4 regions of the Pseudoflavonifractor sp. genome follow, and region 4 is predicted to be linked to each of the others. Evidence: riboswitches for the same ligand, from Rfam matches in the RefSeq annotation. Region 4 holds a riboswitch; each other region holds the start of a gene.

Region 1 (3,958 bases), on a different contig from region 4:
GCTGACATTCCCGGTACCGGTGTAGTTCAGGCCGTAGCTGAAGAAGGTGGAGGACATGGTCTTGTCATACTCCTCCACCAGGGTCAGATTGTACCCGCCGCTGCAGAGCGCGTCCACATAGGCGTCCACAATGGCCTTATCCGCCTCGGTGCCCTCAAAGCTGCGCACGTTGTACACACCGCTCTGACCGATGTCGTCATAGGTCAGGCCGCCGTTGCAGAACTCCACTAGGTCCTGGATAACCACGCTGTCCGCCGTGACGGCCTGGTTCAGGGGATCCTGCTCCAGAGGCTGGGCCACCAGCACTCTGCCGGAGGAGGGCTTGAGGGTAAAGGTCTGGCGCAGGCTGGGCACCGCCATGCGGGCCACGATGGCGGCGGCCTCACAGCGCTGGATGGTGGCCTGGGGGGAGAAGCTGCCCTGGGCGTCCCGGCCGGTGAGGATACCGGCATTATAAAGGAGGTAGACGCTGTCGGCGTAGCTGGCGGAAGCGGGAACATCGGGGATGGCGCCGGAGGCGATGGAATTGATGGCGCTCAGAGCCGAGCTGTCCAGGGAGGCGGCCAGGATGGAGGCGAACTGAGCACGGGTGGCAATGGCGTCGTACCGGCTGTACTGTCCGGCCTGAATGATGCCGTTGGAGAGGGCGTAGTCCACATAGACCTGGTACCAGGGGGAACTCTGGCCAGACAGGGCCGTGCCGTTATGGTAGATGCTGTGGAGGCGGCAGGCCAGAGCCAGGGTCTCCGCAATGCTGATGTTTCCCGCGGGACTGAAAGTGGTGGCGGAGCTGCCCTTGAACAGGTCCAGCTCGTAGGTGGTGCGGACGCTCTCCTCATACCATACGCCTGCCGCCACGTCGGTAAACTGCCCGGAGGTATAGGAATTTACTTTCTCAAAGTTGCCAAGGCTGGCGGCGGAGGCGGCAGGAATCAGGGTGAGAAGGACTGCCAGAGCCAGCAGGGACGCGCAGAAGGTTCGTTTCATGCACCATCGCTCCTTTGTATCTTAATCTCTGATATGCAGGGGCTTTTGGGAGATATGTCGCTTGGCAGCGAAGAATATGTAAAAATTATACATATATGATATATGTATGTCAAGTACAGAGGATGGAGGGCACGCTGTCAGAACGAAAAATATTGGTGTGAAAAAAAGAAATGAAATTTCAATATGTAACCGAAATGTAACCGACGTATGGTATAGTAGTCTCACAATCGGAAGAGCAAAACACGGTACCGTGTTTTTTTGTCCCTGCAAGGGACAAAAAGGGAATTGGTGACGGAGGGGAGCTCAAGCCGGTGACGAAAGGGCAAACCGGCCGAAAGGCCGGGACGCAAAGCCAGGAGGCTAAAGCGGCACAGGCCGCCATGCCCGTCCGGTTGCCGCAGATTTCATCTTGCCCCATCATTGAAAGGAGAATGAAAGATGCTGGCAAAGAAGACGAAACGCGCCGTTGCAATTCTGATGGCTCTGAGCCTCTGCTTCGGCACCATGGGCACCGCTGCCATGGCGGTGGAGGGAAACCATGTACACAGCGACGCCTGCGGCTATGTAGCGGCGGTGGAGGGCCACGAATGCGGCCATGTCCATGACGGCGCCTGCGGCTATGTGGAAGCAAAAGAAGGAGTCCCCTGCGACATGGAGTGCACTGATACCGACGGTGATGGTGTCGTTGACCATGCGGAGGACTGCGCATACCAGCCTGCCGAGGAGGGTAAGCCCTGCGGCCATGTCCATGATACTGCTACTTGCGGCTATGTTGAGGAGGTAGCAGGTCAGCCCTGCGCGGTGGAGACCGTGGAGGCCCTGATCGCCGCTCTGCCCGAGCCCGAGGCTGTGACGCTTGAGGACGCTGAGACCATTGCCGTCGCCCGCACTGCCTATGATGAGCTGGATGAAAGCCTGAAGGCCGACGTGTCCAACTATGCCGTCCTGACCGCCGCCGAAGAGGCGCTGGCCGCGCTGGAGGAGGGCGGCGAGGAGCCTGCGGTCCCCGAAATCCCCGAGGAGACCTGCACAGTTAACTACCAGGACACTTCCGCCGGGGTTGAGTATCAGGGATCATTTAATGAAGCGGACGGAGTCTTTGAACTGGTCATTACGATTAAGGACAGCGCAGTTGGCAATGTGGTATTTGACCTGAGCGACATGATGTTAGATACCCTAAACTCCTATGCGGCGGATTATGGGTATTCCAGCTATCCCGTTCTGCCCGGTGATTCAAATATTTTTGAGATCAAAATTGTGAACGAGTCGGGCCATACCTACCAGTATAAGGAAGATAGTTTTGTTCTTGCCACTGCAAATGCTCATGATTATACTCAGAGCAACGTGCTTGGCTATGATGGACAGTTAATTCCTGAGCAGTTTGTTTCGGCAATCTGTCTCTCTCCAAGAGCAATGTATAGTGGACTGTTTGGTGTATCGGGCAGTGCCAAGGTAACAGTAGATATGCTCTTTAACATCTACGATTATCTGGAGCAGAAGGGATATACCGGCGATGACGCATTGACCAGATATGTAGATGACCAGGGGATTACCCCTGACCAGATGGCGACTGCCGGCGTAAATGGAATTTTTACTGTAACTGAGGAAAAACTTGCTTCTCTCAAGACGGCACATCCTGAGTTGGTCCCCTATGTCTATCAGAAGGACAATGGAGACGGTACCTATGACATCCAGCTCAAGTGGCCTGAACCCGAGCTTGCGGCCCGGAGTTACAATGTCTTTTATCAGGACTACTGGTCTTTCGCTTTTGGCGAGGAGGTAGAGCAGCTCGATCCTAACAAAAATACAAGTTTCACTCGAAACCGCGGCATCGGTGATTACACAACAGACACGGCACTCTATAATCAGGCAAACAGCTATCTGAGCGGCGCTCTTTCGGAGGATGAAAACAGCTTCCTCTGTAAGATGGCCTGGGACGGACCTGGTATCGGCAACGGCTATATGAACTATGAGATGTCTTTCTACATGGCTCTGGAGCTGGAGCAGATCGACAGCGACGTGACCGTCAACAAGGTGGACGAGAGCGGAAACGCGCTGGACGGCGCTCAGTTCAAGCTGTACAAGCTGGACGGAGAGAATAAGCTGTACTACACTGAAACCGAGGGCGTTGTGTCCTGGCAGGCGGACGAGACCGCCGCCAAGGTGTTTGAGGGCGGCTCCTTCAATGTGAACCTGCTCTTTGGCACCTACTACCTCACCGAGGTTTCCGCCCCCTCCGGCTATGACGGCCTGAGCGCGGATCTGGAAATTGTGGTGGACGAGACTGCCGAGACAGTGAACGTCACCAATACGAGACAGTACATCCCCGGCCCCAGCTATGACTACTACACCGTCACCGTCAACTACTATGACAAGGACACCGGTGAGAAGATTGCCTCCAGCTATGTCAGCCCCAGCCGGATTGAGGGCAGCCGGTACGATGTGAGCGAGTACGACGCCATCGCCATCGACGGCTACACCTACGACAGCACCAGCGGCGATGCTCTGAGCGGCATTCTCAACAGCAACAAAGTCATCAACGTGTACTATGTGGCTGAGGAGACCGACATCGACGACGGCGACACCCCCACTACCGACCTGCCTGAGGACCCCGGCGAGACCGACATTGATGACGGCGACACTCCCACCACTGACCTGCCTGACGAGGGCGGCGAGGTGGACATTGACGACGGCGAGACGCCCACCGGCAACCTGCCCCAGACCGGCACCATGGCGGACAGCACCATGAGCACCATCGGCATGCTGCTGCTGGCCCTGTCTGTGACCACCGCCGGCGCTGCTGCTGTCCTGTGGCTGAAGAAGGCCCGCGGATAAGCAGAGACCGTATATCTACAGAAAACACAGCAGAAAAAATGCCGCGCACCGAGAGGTGTGCGGCATTTTTGTGCTAAAGGGCGAGAGAAATCGCCTCAGCCTGACATGGGTACGCCATACCCGCCGCAGAAACCGC
Region 2 (3,958 bases), on a different contig from region 4:
GACATTCTTGCCGCCGGTGTAGGACACGGATACAAAGCCCAGGGCCAGGTTGGACGCATCCACCGTGGCCTTGCTGTTCTTGTACACGGTCACGCCGCTCTGGACGGTTTCCTTATGGGGAATCACCCCGGCCTGAGCCAGCAGGGGGAGGGACACGCCCACCACCAGCACAATGGCCAGCACCGCACAGATAATCCGGGTCGCCTTATTCATGGACTTGAACAATTTCATTGGTCTGTATAGCCTCCTCTTCCGCGTTCGCGGGATAAGCATAGTCATCAGTCAGGGGGAAGATGTCCACCAGGGCACCACGGACGATGAGACGGTGGTCGGATACGCCCACGGGAGTGCAGGTGGTCAGGGTGACACAGGAGTGGTCAGTCTTGTAGATGGGGCCCCAGTCGTCGGGCTCCACCACCTCCTGGTATTCAAAGAGGTACTGGTAGATGTTCTCCCCGTACACCAGATAGAGGTAATCTCCCTCTGTCAGGGTGTCCAGGAAGGAGAAGGGCTGGTCCAGGGTGATTTTGCCGCCCCGGATCCAGTTGCGGTGTCCGGCGATGGAGGTGTTGGACCGGCCCTCGCCGGGCAGCTGGGCGTAATCGTACAGACCCTCGCCCTGGAGGAGAGTCTGCTCGTCCACGCCGTTCAAAATGTACTCATCCACCTCCAGCTTGGGGATGATGAGCCGCAGGTCGCCGCTCTGGTAGCTTTTGCGGGTGTCGGTGACAAAGACCTTGTCGGTGGGCAGGCCGTCCTCCGGCTCCTCCAGCACCTCCTTATAGGTGAGGGGTGTGGGCGTGGGGGACGGGGTTTCGGTTTCGGTAGGAGTGGGCTCCGGCGTAGGCGTGGCAGAGACTGTAGGCGAAGGTGAGGGCACAACGATCTCGTACTGGGGCCGTCTGCCCTGGATGAGCAGCGCCACCGCCGCAATCAGCAGCACAAGGGCGGCTGTGGCGGCAATGACGGCGCCTTTGGTGTGTCTTTTCATAGATGATGTACCTTGCAGAAATAGAGATTTTTATGTGGGGCGGGAATCAGTCCAGCGCCCGGATTTTATAGGAGAGCTTGAGGAAATTCCGCCGGTGCTGCCGGTAGAAGGCGGAGACCACGCGCTCCATGACCATGGTGCTGTTTTCGAAGTTGGCGGCGGGCAGCATCACCACGAACTGAGCGCCAGAGTATTTGGAGACCACGTCGCCGCGGCGCAGACTGGCGGTGAGCACCTCCTGGAGCTGGTCCATGGTGGTGGCCAGCACGCTCAGGGGCGGCACGCCGCCGTCGGGCAGGGAGACGGTGATGAGGGCGATGTGAACCGAGGTGCCGCTGTGGGCGGCCCGGCGGGCCTCCAGCCGGTAGGCCTCGCGGAAGAAGCCGTACTCGCACACAAAGGCCCCGGGACGGGCGGCAGCCTCACGCAGGTCGTCCTGAATGGTCTCCAGGTCGGTCTCCAGGGACTTCTCCACGCTCATGATCTCGTTGTACAGCTCACGCAGCTCCTGGGAGGGGCGCACGCCCAGGTTGCGGTAGAGCAGGTCGGTGGCCGACTCATAGTGGGCCAGGGCGGCCGAGTCGTTGCCCTGGCGGAGCAGGGAGCGAACGATGAGGATATGCAGCGTCTCATCCAGGGAGTCCAGCTGACTGGCGCGGGTACACACCAGGTTCATCTCCTCAAAGAGCTCCTTCTTTTCCAGCAGGGCGGCATAGTCCTTGATCATCTGGAGGTAGAGGTTGTGGTATTCCACCGTGTAGGGGATGGTCCACAGGGAGCCGTCCAGCTTGGGCAGGAAGTCGCCCAGATAGAGCTGCTCAGCCTGGCGGTAGAGGGCCAGGCGGCTCTCATCGGACAGGCGGCCGTCGGTGGCCTTGTGGCACAGGGCCTCGAACTCGTCGACATCCAGTGTGCAGGGGATGTCGGGGTTCCAGGAATAGGAGCCGCGGCGGGAGAGGATGGGCTCCACCTCCGAGCCGAACAGGGGCTCCAGCATGGCCCGCACCCGGTAGAGCAGGGTTTTGAGGGCGTTAACCGGGTTGGCGCTGTTCTCTCCGGGCCAGAACTGTTCAATGAACTCGCTCTGGGGGACGTTCCGGTCCCTGTGGATTAACAGATAAGAGAGTACGTTCCAGAGCTTTTGGGAACGGTTGGCCTCATCAGTCAGTATATGTCCGTCCACAGTAATGGAAAACCGGCCCAGCATGGTAATTTTAACGTTTTTCATACCGGCGGAATCACTCATGACAGGCACCTGCTTTCATCGGTATTCTCCGCGAAAAAGAAAAACAGCCAAACTCATGGTTATTCCTATTATAGCACAGGATTGAAAAGGCTGGAAGAGTCTTTTTTCCATTTTATCAGGGATTTTTCGTAAAAAAAGAGCCGCTTGTCCAAAAGAAAGGGAAATGGGAAAAAAATATTTTTTCAAAATATAACCTAAAATGTAACCGTACCGTGATAGAGTGTAGACAACGCCGGACGGAACGTTCTTCTTTTAACAGCTGAGAGGGAGGAAAACGGCTGCATCCGGACAGAAAAAGGCAAACCGGCCGAAAGACCGGGACGCAAAGCCAGGAGGCTAAAGCGGAGGGAACCGCCGCCATGCCCGTCCGGTTGCCGCATACTTATAGCTGCCCGCGTGAACGCGAGGAAGGAGAATGAGCATGTTGGCAAGAATGAGCAAGAAGGCACTGGCCCTTCTCATGGTGTTCTGCATGGTGGTGAGCGCCCTGTCTATCAGCGCGCTGGCTATCGAGCTGCCCAATGGTGAGTACGATGGGAATTTTGCTTTTGAATACCACATCACAGGGGCTGCATTAGATGAAATGATTGAGGGCACTGGCTATACCCGCGATGATCTTTCTGAAATTAAGCTCTTTTTTAATGGAGGAGCTGAGAAAGAAATAGAGAAATTACCCGGTCAGGACACCTATATGTGCAGTATTTTGGCATGGGAGCTGGAAGAAAAAGCTGCGCGAAATATTACGATGCTGTCTCTAACACTAAATAATGGAGAGACGAGCCAGGTGCTTACCTTTGGGAACGAGGATCTCAAGGCTGTTTATTACAACGAGATACTGAAAACAGCTTTCTATGAGTTGGGACTGAGCAGTTCTGCCGCTGAGACCTATGACGACGCCTGGTTCTTTATCCGTACCGACGGTGTGATCCCTGTTGAGACTGGCAGCACTGATTATGACTCCGGCAATTATACGCCCGCTCACGACAGCACTGTTGCACTGAAAGGTAAAGTGGACGGCACCGCCGCCTGGACGGAGTACAGCGGCGTGATTGCTGATGACGGCACGATTAATGGCGAGAAGCTCAGTGAGGCCTTTGCTTCGGTGGCAGCTCACATCAAGAAAGCGCCCTCCGCTGACGCCATTGCCGCAGCACTGGATAGTTTTGACCCGAATACCCAGGGCATTGTCTGGTATGTAGTTAAGGAAAAGGCGGATGATGTATCCAGCGGCTGCCCCGGCTGGCATGTGGACGGCGTTGTCTATACCAAGGGCACTGATGAGCAGTTCCGTACTCTGACCTATTACATGAACGACGGGACAGAAACTGCGCCTGAGTCCCACCTGTTTGCTTACGGCACAGTGGCTACCGTCAAGGCCGGTCCCACCCGTGAGGGTTATGATTTTACCGGCTGGAATACCCAGGCTGACGGCAAGGGAACCCCTTATGCGGCCAATGCTACCATCAACATGACCGAAGACGTGAACCTGTACGCCCAGTGGGAGCCGGAGGACACCGACCCTGAGCCCAGCACCTACACCGTGACCTATAAGTACGAGGGCGACGTGCCCGACAGCTACACCGCCCCTGTGGACGGCAACGAGTATGCCAAGGATGCCGAGGTAACGGTCTCCACCGAGCCCAGCCATGAGCCTTTGGATTACAGCTTCTCCGGCTGGACTGTAACAGAGCCTTCTGGTATTAGCATCACCGATGGCAAGT
Region 3 (3,958 bases), on a different contig from region 4:
AATAAGTATAACACGGGCTGGACAAATGTGGTATTACTTCTTTGGAAAAAATTTTGTCCAGAGTGAAGTTTTTGAGTATAGGGCCCGGTGTACAGGGGGAATAATAGGTCCAGTGAAAGCGAGGTGAGCTTTATGCAGAACGAAAAGCAGAACAAAACCAACATGGGTCCTCAGGATAAGACCAATGGTCAGAATCCTCAGAACAAGAAGAAGGACCAGGCTCAGAACAAGAGCAACCGTCCCGAGCAGTACTAAGCCGCAGCCGGAGCCGTCCGGAGGCGAGGCACAGGCCTCACTTCCGGACGGCTTTTTGCCGGAGAAAAGCGGGGAAAAAGGCATAAAAACAGCCCAAAAGAGCCTGATAGATTCCAGTGCAAAAAAAATAAAAAAATTTCAAAATTCTTCTTGACAAATCTCGAGGTTCTGGTATAATAAATCCTGCGCTTGCGAGTGAGCGAAACGAAATAGCGGGATTGTGTAAGGGTAGCACGACAGACTCTGACTCTGTTTGTGAGGGTTCGAATCCTTCTCCCGCTGCCAAAAGAAGTCTGGAATCAAACGATTCCAGATTTCTTTTTTTTCAAAAACAATCAGAGGCCGGTATCCTTTCTCTGTGGAAGGATACCGGCCTCTGATTATATGATACATATCATGCTAGAGAATGTTTTTCAGCGAGAGCTGCTCTGCCTCATAGAGAAGTCTGATTTGGGTGATAAGGCGGGCATTTGCAGCGGAGTACTCACCGCTCTCCTCGCAGGTGATAAATTCCCCTACCTCCTGAAATCCGCTGTTGATATCATCGGTATCCGCATGCCGGAGGAGCACATGAAGGTACAGCGTGTGGGATTCCCAGTCCCGGAAGGCTTCTTCCGTGAGCCGGGCAGCCTCATCCCAGTTGCCGGCCTCGGCCCAGGCCTCCGCCTGGGTGAGCTGGTCGGCGAGGGAAGCGGTGAGACGGTCCAGATAACCGGCATTGTACAGCGTGGCGGCGAAAAGGGCGGCCAGAATACCACATGCAATCCAAAGCCGTTTCATTTGGCAGTCACATCCTTTGCCGCCAGATAGATTTGATTCTGCCCGTCCACAGTGAGCAGAAATACATCTCCGGCGGAGGTTATCTTGTGGGCAGCCAGCTGCCGATCCAACCAGGTGCGGTTAAGCCCTCTGGCACGGAGATTGTGGTCCAGAATCCGTCCGTCATTGATGATGACCAGCGGCAGCCCTGGCTCCGCTGTCTGTATGCCCATTTGACTGGCTGTTACAGGCAGCTCACCGGCCCGGGGCAGAACGGAAATTTGCCCGTTTGTCTCCAGAATGGCGTATTTAACCGTATTGATGTCGGAGACACCCTTCATTCGCAGTTCTTCCATCAATTCATCCACAGTGAAGCGGTTCTTTTTCATTTCCTTTTGCAGAATTTTTCCGTCCTCCACAATGATGCTGGGCCTTCCACAGATGATGGCCCGAAAACGCACACTGCGCATGGTGAGCACTGAGATGATCATAGTAATACACAGCAGCGTCAGAATAGGGATAATACCGGAGAGAAGAGGGATACCGAAGTCCTGCATGGGTACAGCGGCCAGGTCTGCGATGATAAGGGCCAGCACCAGCTCTGATGGCTCCAGTTCACCCACCTGCCGTTTGCCCATCAGCCGCACTCCGGCGATAATCAGCAGATAGAGAATGATGGTGCGCAGAAAGGCAATGACCATGAGAAAACCTCCCAAAGACAGCTCGATTAAAGTCAGTATCACCGCCCGGCGGCATAATATGCAGGGAAAAGAAACGGTAACGAAAAATAAGAAAATAAAAGAAAAAATTTCCAAAACTTTTTTTAAAATGTGACCAAAATGTAACTCTTGTATGGTATAGTGGGTTCACAGACGGAAGAGAAAAGTAAGGTACCGTGTTTTTTGTTCCTGAAAGGGACGAAAAGGTACTGAAAATGAAGGAATTCTTCCGGTAACGAAAGGGCAAACCGGCCGAAAGACCGGGACGCAAAGTCAGGAGGCTAAAGCGGCGCGCCCTGTCCGCCATGCCCGTCCGACTGCCGCATTTTCAACCTCAAGGATTGAAAGGGGAATTGAAACATGTTGGCAAAGAAGTGTAAGAAATTGGTGGCGATGCTGCTGACGCTGAGCCTGGTGCTGGGATTGCTGGGCACTGCCGCTCTGGCAAACGGCACAGAGTCCTCCGGCGGAAACCCGGGTCCGGTGACGGAGCAAGGGGTCACGGTGGACAAGACCGCCACACCGCTGGATGAAAACGACAAGACGACCGTCTCCCTGTCTGTGGGCGCGACAGAGGAGAAGGAAAATGTGGCAGTCATGTTCCTGCTGGATAAATCCACCAGCCAGGGCATGCGGGACGAGGCTGCCGCCATGCTGGACGAACTGAAGACCAAAACCAATACCAACATTCTCTATAATGTGGTGATCTTCTCCGGCACGGCGACGGCAACCGGATGGAAGGACATTCAGAATGACGCAGACTTGGAGGACACCAAGGCCAACTTTGTCAACGCTGCAACCACCAGCGGCACCAATATGACCGCCGGTATCCAGAAAGCCCAGTCTGAGCTGACTACCCTTCCTGCGGAGTATGACACCACGTATCTGGTCACCCTCAGCGACGGTATCACCTATGTCTGGGACGAGGACGGTCAGACCTACTGTGTGGCGGTTGCCGGACTCAATGCCAAGGGGGACGCAGTAGAGGGCAGCATCCAGACCGGACCGGACACCTGGACGATGCTTCACCCTGTGGACCTGTATCCTCATACAGATAACAGCGCCCGCACGACGGTGGAAAGCCTCTACGGGAGCTTTAGCGCTTTTCTGACGGATGTGGCGTCCAGAATGGAGGCCACCAGACAGGACGGATATGTAAAGGCATATGGTGCGGACGGATCCTACGATAAGACCTCCTATGTCACTACCTACATCTATCAGGGTTGGGAGGAACAACAGGCTGTGGCTGAGGATACCTACGCCTGTGGTCCGGAGTTTGCCCTGTACTATGCCGCCACTGGTTATACCACGCTGGCCGCTCAGTTTGACAAGAGCTTTGCCTATGCCGTGCCCGAACTGGACGGCAACGGCGCGGACAATACCTCCAACTGGGAGAACTACCCCTGGGGCCAAGAGCTGATGAACTACTGCCAGTCCCAGAGCACCAATTCCGGTGAGGGCAGCATCTCTAATGCCAATGCGAAAGAGATTTTTTCCGGGATTAAGGACGCGATTCTGTATACCATCCAGAGCGGCTCTGTGACCGATATCATTGGGGACGATTTTGACCTGAGCGGTCTGGACACTGTTAAGCTGACCGTGGGCGGCACTGAGCTGACCGGAACGGCAGATGCGGAGAATGAGAACCTGATCAACTTCGGCACAGCCGATAAGCAGGGCGTCTATCCCTACACTGTGGAGTACAAGCCTGCCACTGATACGGAGAAGGAACAGCTGGTGTGGACCATCAACGTCCCCGTGGAGAGTGCCGCGGGCGTGAAGCTCTCCTACGGCCTGACGCTGGTCAATAAGGCCGAGGAGCCGGGCGACTATACTGTGCCCACCAATGAGAGCGCTGTTCTGAACTACACCTCTACGGAAGGCGGCAGCGGCACCGTGGCTTTCCCTGTGCCCCAGCTGACCTATACCATAGAGGATGAGGGTGGAAATCCTGATCCCGATCCTCCCGCTCCTGACTGGGAGGTCTCCAAGTCCAAGACGGCCACCAACCTGAACTCCAGTTATGAATCCCAGATTACCCTGTCCCTGCCTGCGGCAGGCTACGCTCCCAAGATGGATGTGGTATTTGTTGCGGATGGTACATCATTCGGTCGGTGGAATACATATAAGAATAATATAAAAAGCGTTTTGGAACAGTTGAAGCAAAAGGAAAATCTTGATATTTGTGTGGGACTGGTCACTTTTGGAAATACAGCAAGCGACAC
Region 4 (3,958 bases):
ACCTGGTTCTTCTGAGCTGCCTCCACGATGGAGGTTGCCGCGTAATAGGTGGCGGCCTCATAGGTGGTGTGGTAATCGCCGTTCATCATCACGTCATAGGGGGCGATGTCGTCGGTGGTGTAGTTACCACTCTCCTTGTCCGCATAGGACAGGCCGTAGGCGCCGATGTCCTTGCCGTTCTGACCCAGGCTCCACACGTCGGAGAACACAGGGCCGGGCTTTCCGTCGGCGTAGCGCAGCTCGGAGAAGTCGCTGTTGGAGTTCCACCAGAAACCGTCGTCAGTAGCGCCAGCACTGGGATAGTAGGCCTGGGACATGGCCTGGCCGTCCTCATACCACATGCGGGCAGCACCGTCGGAGAGAATAATCAGGTACTTGTCTGCAGCGGACACGGTGGTGTCTCCATCCAGCATGGCCTGGGCGGCCTCCACGCCGGCCTGCAGGTTGCTGCCGGAGCGGCCCTCCTTGCCGTCATAGCTCTGATCCGTGAGCACAGCCTTGAGAGCAGTCACGTTGGCATCATCAGAGAGGGGCAGAAGCTCCTCGCTGGTATACAGTACGGGCACATACCCGCCGAAGATAACCACGCCGACCTTGACATTCAGGTTTTCATAGGCGCTCAGGGTGTCCAGCAGTTCGGCAGCCGCGGCAGCCAGGGCATCCTCGTCGGTGCTGGTGGAGCCATCCAGAACAAAGGCCACATCCAGATTGCCCTTGGTGCCCGCCGCAGGCAGGGCCAGGGTCACCTGGGACTCGTAATTGGCGTCCAGGTTAGCAGCGGTCTTGGACTTGGAGATCTCCCAGTCGGGGGCCTCGGGGTCGCCGGGCTCCACGGGAGCCAGGCCATGGGCCGCCTTCAGAGCCAGGGTTCCGGTGACAGCCGTGCCGTAGCCGGTGAACTCGTAGGCATACAGGGGAGCGCTGTGGGCGGACCAGCGGTGGTCCGCGCCGTCCTGATACCAGCCGTCAATGTCGTCGGTACAGTCGGGGTCGCCGTCCAGGGCCCAGTCGGCGCCCACTGCGCCGAAGGTGATGGTGCCGGCATCGCGGTTGTAGATATCATCACCAGCAGCATCCGCATGGTTGTTGTACAGCAGCACGGTGTCGGGAATCGTTACGCTTCCGGCATTGCAGATACCGCCGCCGGTCTGGGCCGCATGGTTGTTCATAATCTGAGTATCGTCGGGCAGAATCAGCACGCCGGCAGCGCCGTTGAAAATACCGCCGCCATTGGTGGTGCGCTCGTCGTTGTTGTTGATGCGGAGAGTGACGCCGTTTTCAAAGGTAAACTTGCCGTAATTCTCCAATCCATTGTGCTGATTATTGAGAATGTAAATTTCCGCACCACTCTTTACCAGAGAGACGCCGCTTGCGCTGCTTGCGCGTATACCGGCACCGCCGCCCTTGGCGGCATTCCCGTTGGCATTAATGACGGAAGTACCGTCTACTGTCATATTTCCGGAATACGTAAGGCCGAAAAGTCCGTTGTCATTGCAGTTAACCGTAGAGTTCTGAATTGTTACATTACCGGCGGACAGGCCGTGGCCCGCATTGTTCTGATAGGTAATGGTGGAGTTGACCGCGGTAAAGCTGCCGCCGTTGGAGGCGTTGGAGGTGCAGTTCTGCACCGTGAAGGTGGAATCCTCCACACGGATGCTGGGGCTGTTCACGTAGCCCCGGTTGGTGCCGTCAATCAGGAAGGTGCTGTTGCCGGTCACATTGATGCTGGACTGAGCAGTCTTATCCAGCTGGATGCCCTGGCCGGCGGTTCCCTGCGTACCTACACCAAGAATCTGGAAGGTGGATCCATTGGTTACATTGAGCACAGCGCCCGCATTCATGTAAATGGCATTTCTGGTGTTGGTAGTCCGGCTGTCAAACACGAAGGTCAGACTGGCTCCATTGGTGACATTGAGCGTACCGCTCAGGGACAGCATCAGCCAGGGGGAAGTGCCGTCGGAAATCCACTCCACTTCCACGCCGTCAAAGGTCAGAACCCGGGTGGGATCGCCCAGTCCAAAGCACATCCAGCCCTCGCCATTGCTGGTGAGCTGCTTGTCAATGCGGATCTTGTAACCTCCGGTAAAGGTCAGGGTCTTGTTGAAGCCGGTGTCCAGCTTGCAGTTGGCCAGCAGTTCAATGGTGGCGCCCTCTTCCGCCGCCGCCACGGCCGCGTCCAGGGTGGCATAGGTGGTATCCCCAATCTGAGCCACCGCCTGGGCCTGGTCGGCAACCGTCACTGTCACAGAGAGATTGCCGGCATAGGTGTAGCCCTCACCCAGGGCCGCGGTAAAGGTATACGCACCGGCAATCCAGCCATTATAGCCTCCCTCAGCGGTACAGGACCAGGTGACAGGGACATCCTCAGTCACAGGCTCGGAGGTGAGCTCCACTGTGTTGCTGAGCGTCTCAACCTCAACGGGAGCCTCGGTCTCGACAGGCGCCTCGGTCTCGGCGGGTGCCTCAGTCTCGACGGGCGCCTCGGTCTCGACAGGCGCCTCGGTCTCGGCGGGTGCCTCAGTCTCGACGGGCGCCTCGGTCTCAACGGGCGCCTCGGTCTCGGTGGGCTCCTCAGTCTCGGTAGACTCCTCAACCACCGTCCCGGTCAGCGTAGTGGGCAGCTTCGCCAGAACATCCTCCAGCTCTGTGCCATAGTCTACTGTCGGGCTCTCAGGCAGCGCCACGGATTCCAGCTCCACAGCGCCGGTCTCGGGCTCATCTCCCGCAGCGGCAACCCCCGCGGTAACCATGCTGATGGTCATGCTCGCAGCCAGCAGCATTGCAAATATTCTCTTCAACTTTGTCTTTGCCATGTTCCGTTCTCCTTTCAAATCTTTATGGAAATCGGAATAAATGGCGGCTGGGCTGCCCTGGTTCTCACTTTAGGCCCCTGGCTTTGCGTCCCGCCGTTTCCGGCGGTTTGCCGTTTTCATGTATTCCTCGCTTTACTGTACCCCCGCCGGGTACCTGCATCTCTCCCTTCCAAGGTGCCGTTTCATTTCAGTCCAGCCCTTTTTTACGTCTTTCTCCCAGCCCATTTAGCCGGCTCTCTGTTTATAAAATGTTTTGTCCAACTGCGTCGAAGAAAAAACAGGCATCCCTGTTTTCATTTTCTACCATATCACACGTTGGTTACATTTTGGTCACATCTCATTTTTTCTTCAAAAAAATATTTCGCCCGCCGGGAACCCCCGGCGGGCGAAAATCGTGTCAAATTCAGATGTTGTCAGGCTTTTACACCCGCTCCGCGCCGGTGATCCAGCCGCTGGCCGCCACAATATCCCCCTGATAGAGCACGGCCAGCTGTCCCGGCGTAGGGGCACGGGCAGGGGACTGCATCTCCAGCACCACGCCAGCACCGTCGGCCACGGCCAGGGCGGGCAGCTCCGTTTTGGAGTGGCGCAGCCGTACCGTCACCTCCAGAGGCTCCGGCAGACCGTCCACAGCGAGCCAGTTCATGTCGGCGCAGTACACCCGCCCGGCCATCAGGTCGCTGCCGTCAGACAGCACCACCCGGTCATGGGCCGGGTCAATCTCCGTCACATAGTACTTGTGGGGGCCGGACACCCCCAGCCCACGGCCCTGGCCCAGGGTATACCGGTGGATGCCTCCGTGGCGGCCCAGTACCTTGCCGTCCCTGTCCACAAAGTCACCGGCAGGGGGCACCGTGCCCCGGTGCTCCAGCCAGGCGGCGTAGTCCCCGTCGGGGATGAAGCAGATCTCCATGGAGTCCGGCTTATCCGCCACCGGCAGCTCTGCCTGGCCCGCCATGGCCCGAACAGTTGGCTTTTCGTAATCGCCAAGGGGGAAAATTACCTTTTGTAATATGTTTTGGGGCAGACGGGCCAGCATATAGGACTGGTCGTTGGCGGTCAGGCCCTTGCGCAGCAGCACCCTGCCATCGGGGGCAAGGGCGGTGCGGGCATAGTGGCCGGTGGCCACCTTCTCCGCGCCAATC

What was found. A riboswitch is a leader RNA that binds a small molecule or an ion and turns the genes downstream of it on or off. The one in region 4 is predicted to bind cyclic di-GMP.
Region 1: it holds a riboswitch for cyclic di-GMP, as region 4 does, so the genes downstream of both, ACOX7T_RS07435 (SpaA isopeptide-forming pilin-related protein) here and ACOX7T_RS04530 (VWA domain-containing protein) in region 4, are expected to answer to the same signal.
Region 2: it holds a riboswitch for cyclic di-GMP, as region 4 does, so the genes downstream of both, ACOX7T_RS07575 (InlB B-repeat-containing protein) here and ACOX7T_RS04530 (VWA domain-containing protein) in region 4, are expected to answer to the same signal.
Region 3: it holds a riboswitch for cyclic di-GMP, as region 4 does, so the genes downstream of both, ACOX7T_RS08345 (VWA domain-containing protein) here and ACOX7T_RS04530 (VWA domain-containing protein) in region 4, are expected to answer to the same signal.

What each region holds. Positions count from the first base shown of each region.
Region 1 covers NZ_JBMNPX010000006.1:31,163-35,120, reverse strand. Annotated here, with positions in the region: gene ACOX7T_RS07440 (S-layer homology domain-containing protein) at 1-987, opposite strand, end outside; cyclic di-GMP riboswitch class I at 1,299-1,387, shown strand; gene ACOX7T_RS07435 (SpaA isopeptide-forming pilin-related protein) at 1,426-3,822, shown strand; gene ACOX7T_RS07430 (hypothetical protein) at 3,918-3,958, opposite strand, start outside.
Region 2 covers NZ_JBMNPX010000006.1:63,401-67,358, reverse strand. Annotated here, with positions in the region: gene ACOX7T_RS07590 (transglutaminase-like domain-containing protein) at 1-231, opposite strand, end outside; gene ACOX7T_RS07585 (sortase) at 206-991, opposite strand; gene ACOX7T_RS07580 (BTAD domain-containing putative transcriptional regulator) at 1,038-2,219, opposite strand; cyclic di-GMP riboswitch class I at 2,525-2,616, shown strand; gene ACOX7T_RS07575 (InlB B-repeat-containing protein) at 2,659-3,958, shown strand, end outside.
Region 3 covers NZ_JBMNPX010000007.1:86,993-90,950, reverse strand. Annotated here, with positions in the region: gene ACOX7T_RS08365 (hypothetical protein) at 133-255, shown strand; tRNA gene ACOX7T_RS08360 (tRNA-Gln) at 467-540, shown strand; gene ACOX7T_RS08355 (DUF4363 family protein) at 655-1,035, opposite strand; gene ACOX7T_RS08350 (DUF421 domain-containing protein) at 1,032-1,715, opposite strand; cyclic di-GMP riboswitch class I at 1,966-2,058, shown strand; gene ACOX7T_RS08345 (VWA domain-containing protein) at 2,094-3,958, shown strand, end outside.
Region 4 covers NZ_JBMNPX010000003.1:110,108-114,065, reverse strand. Annotated here, with positions in the region: gene ACOX7T_RS04530 (VWA domain-containing protein) at 1-2,813, opposite strand, end outside; cyclic di-GMP riboswitch class I at 2,853-2,935, opposite strand; gene mnmA (tRNA 2-thiouridine(34) synthase MnmA) at 3,235-3,958, opposite strand, start outside.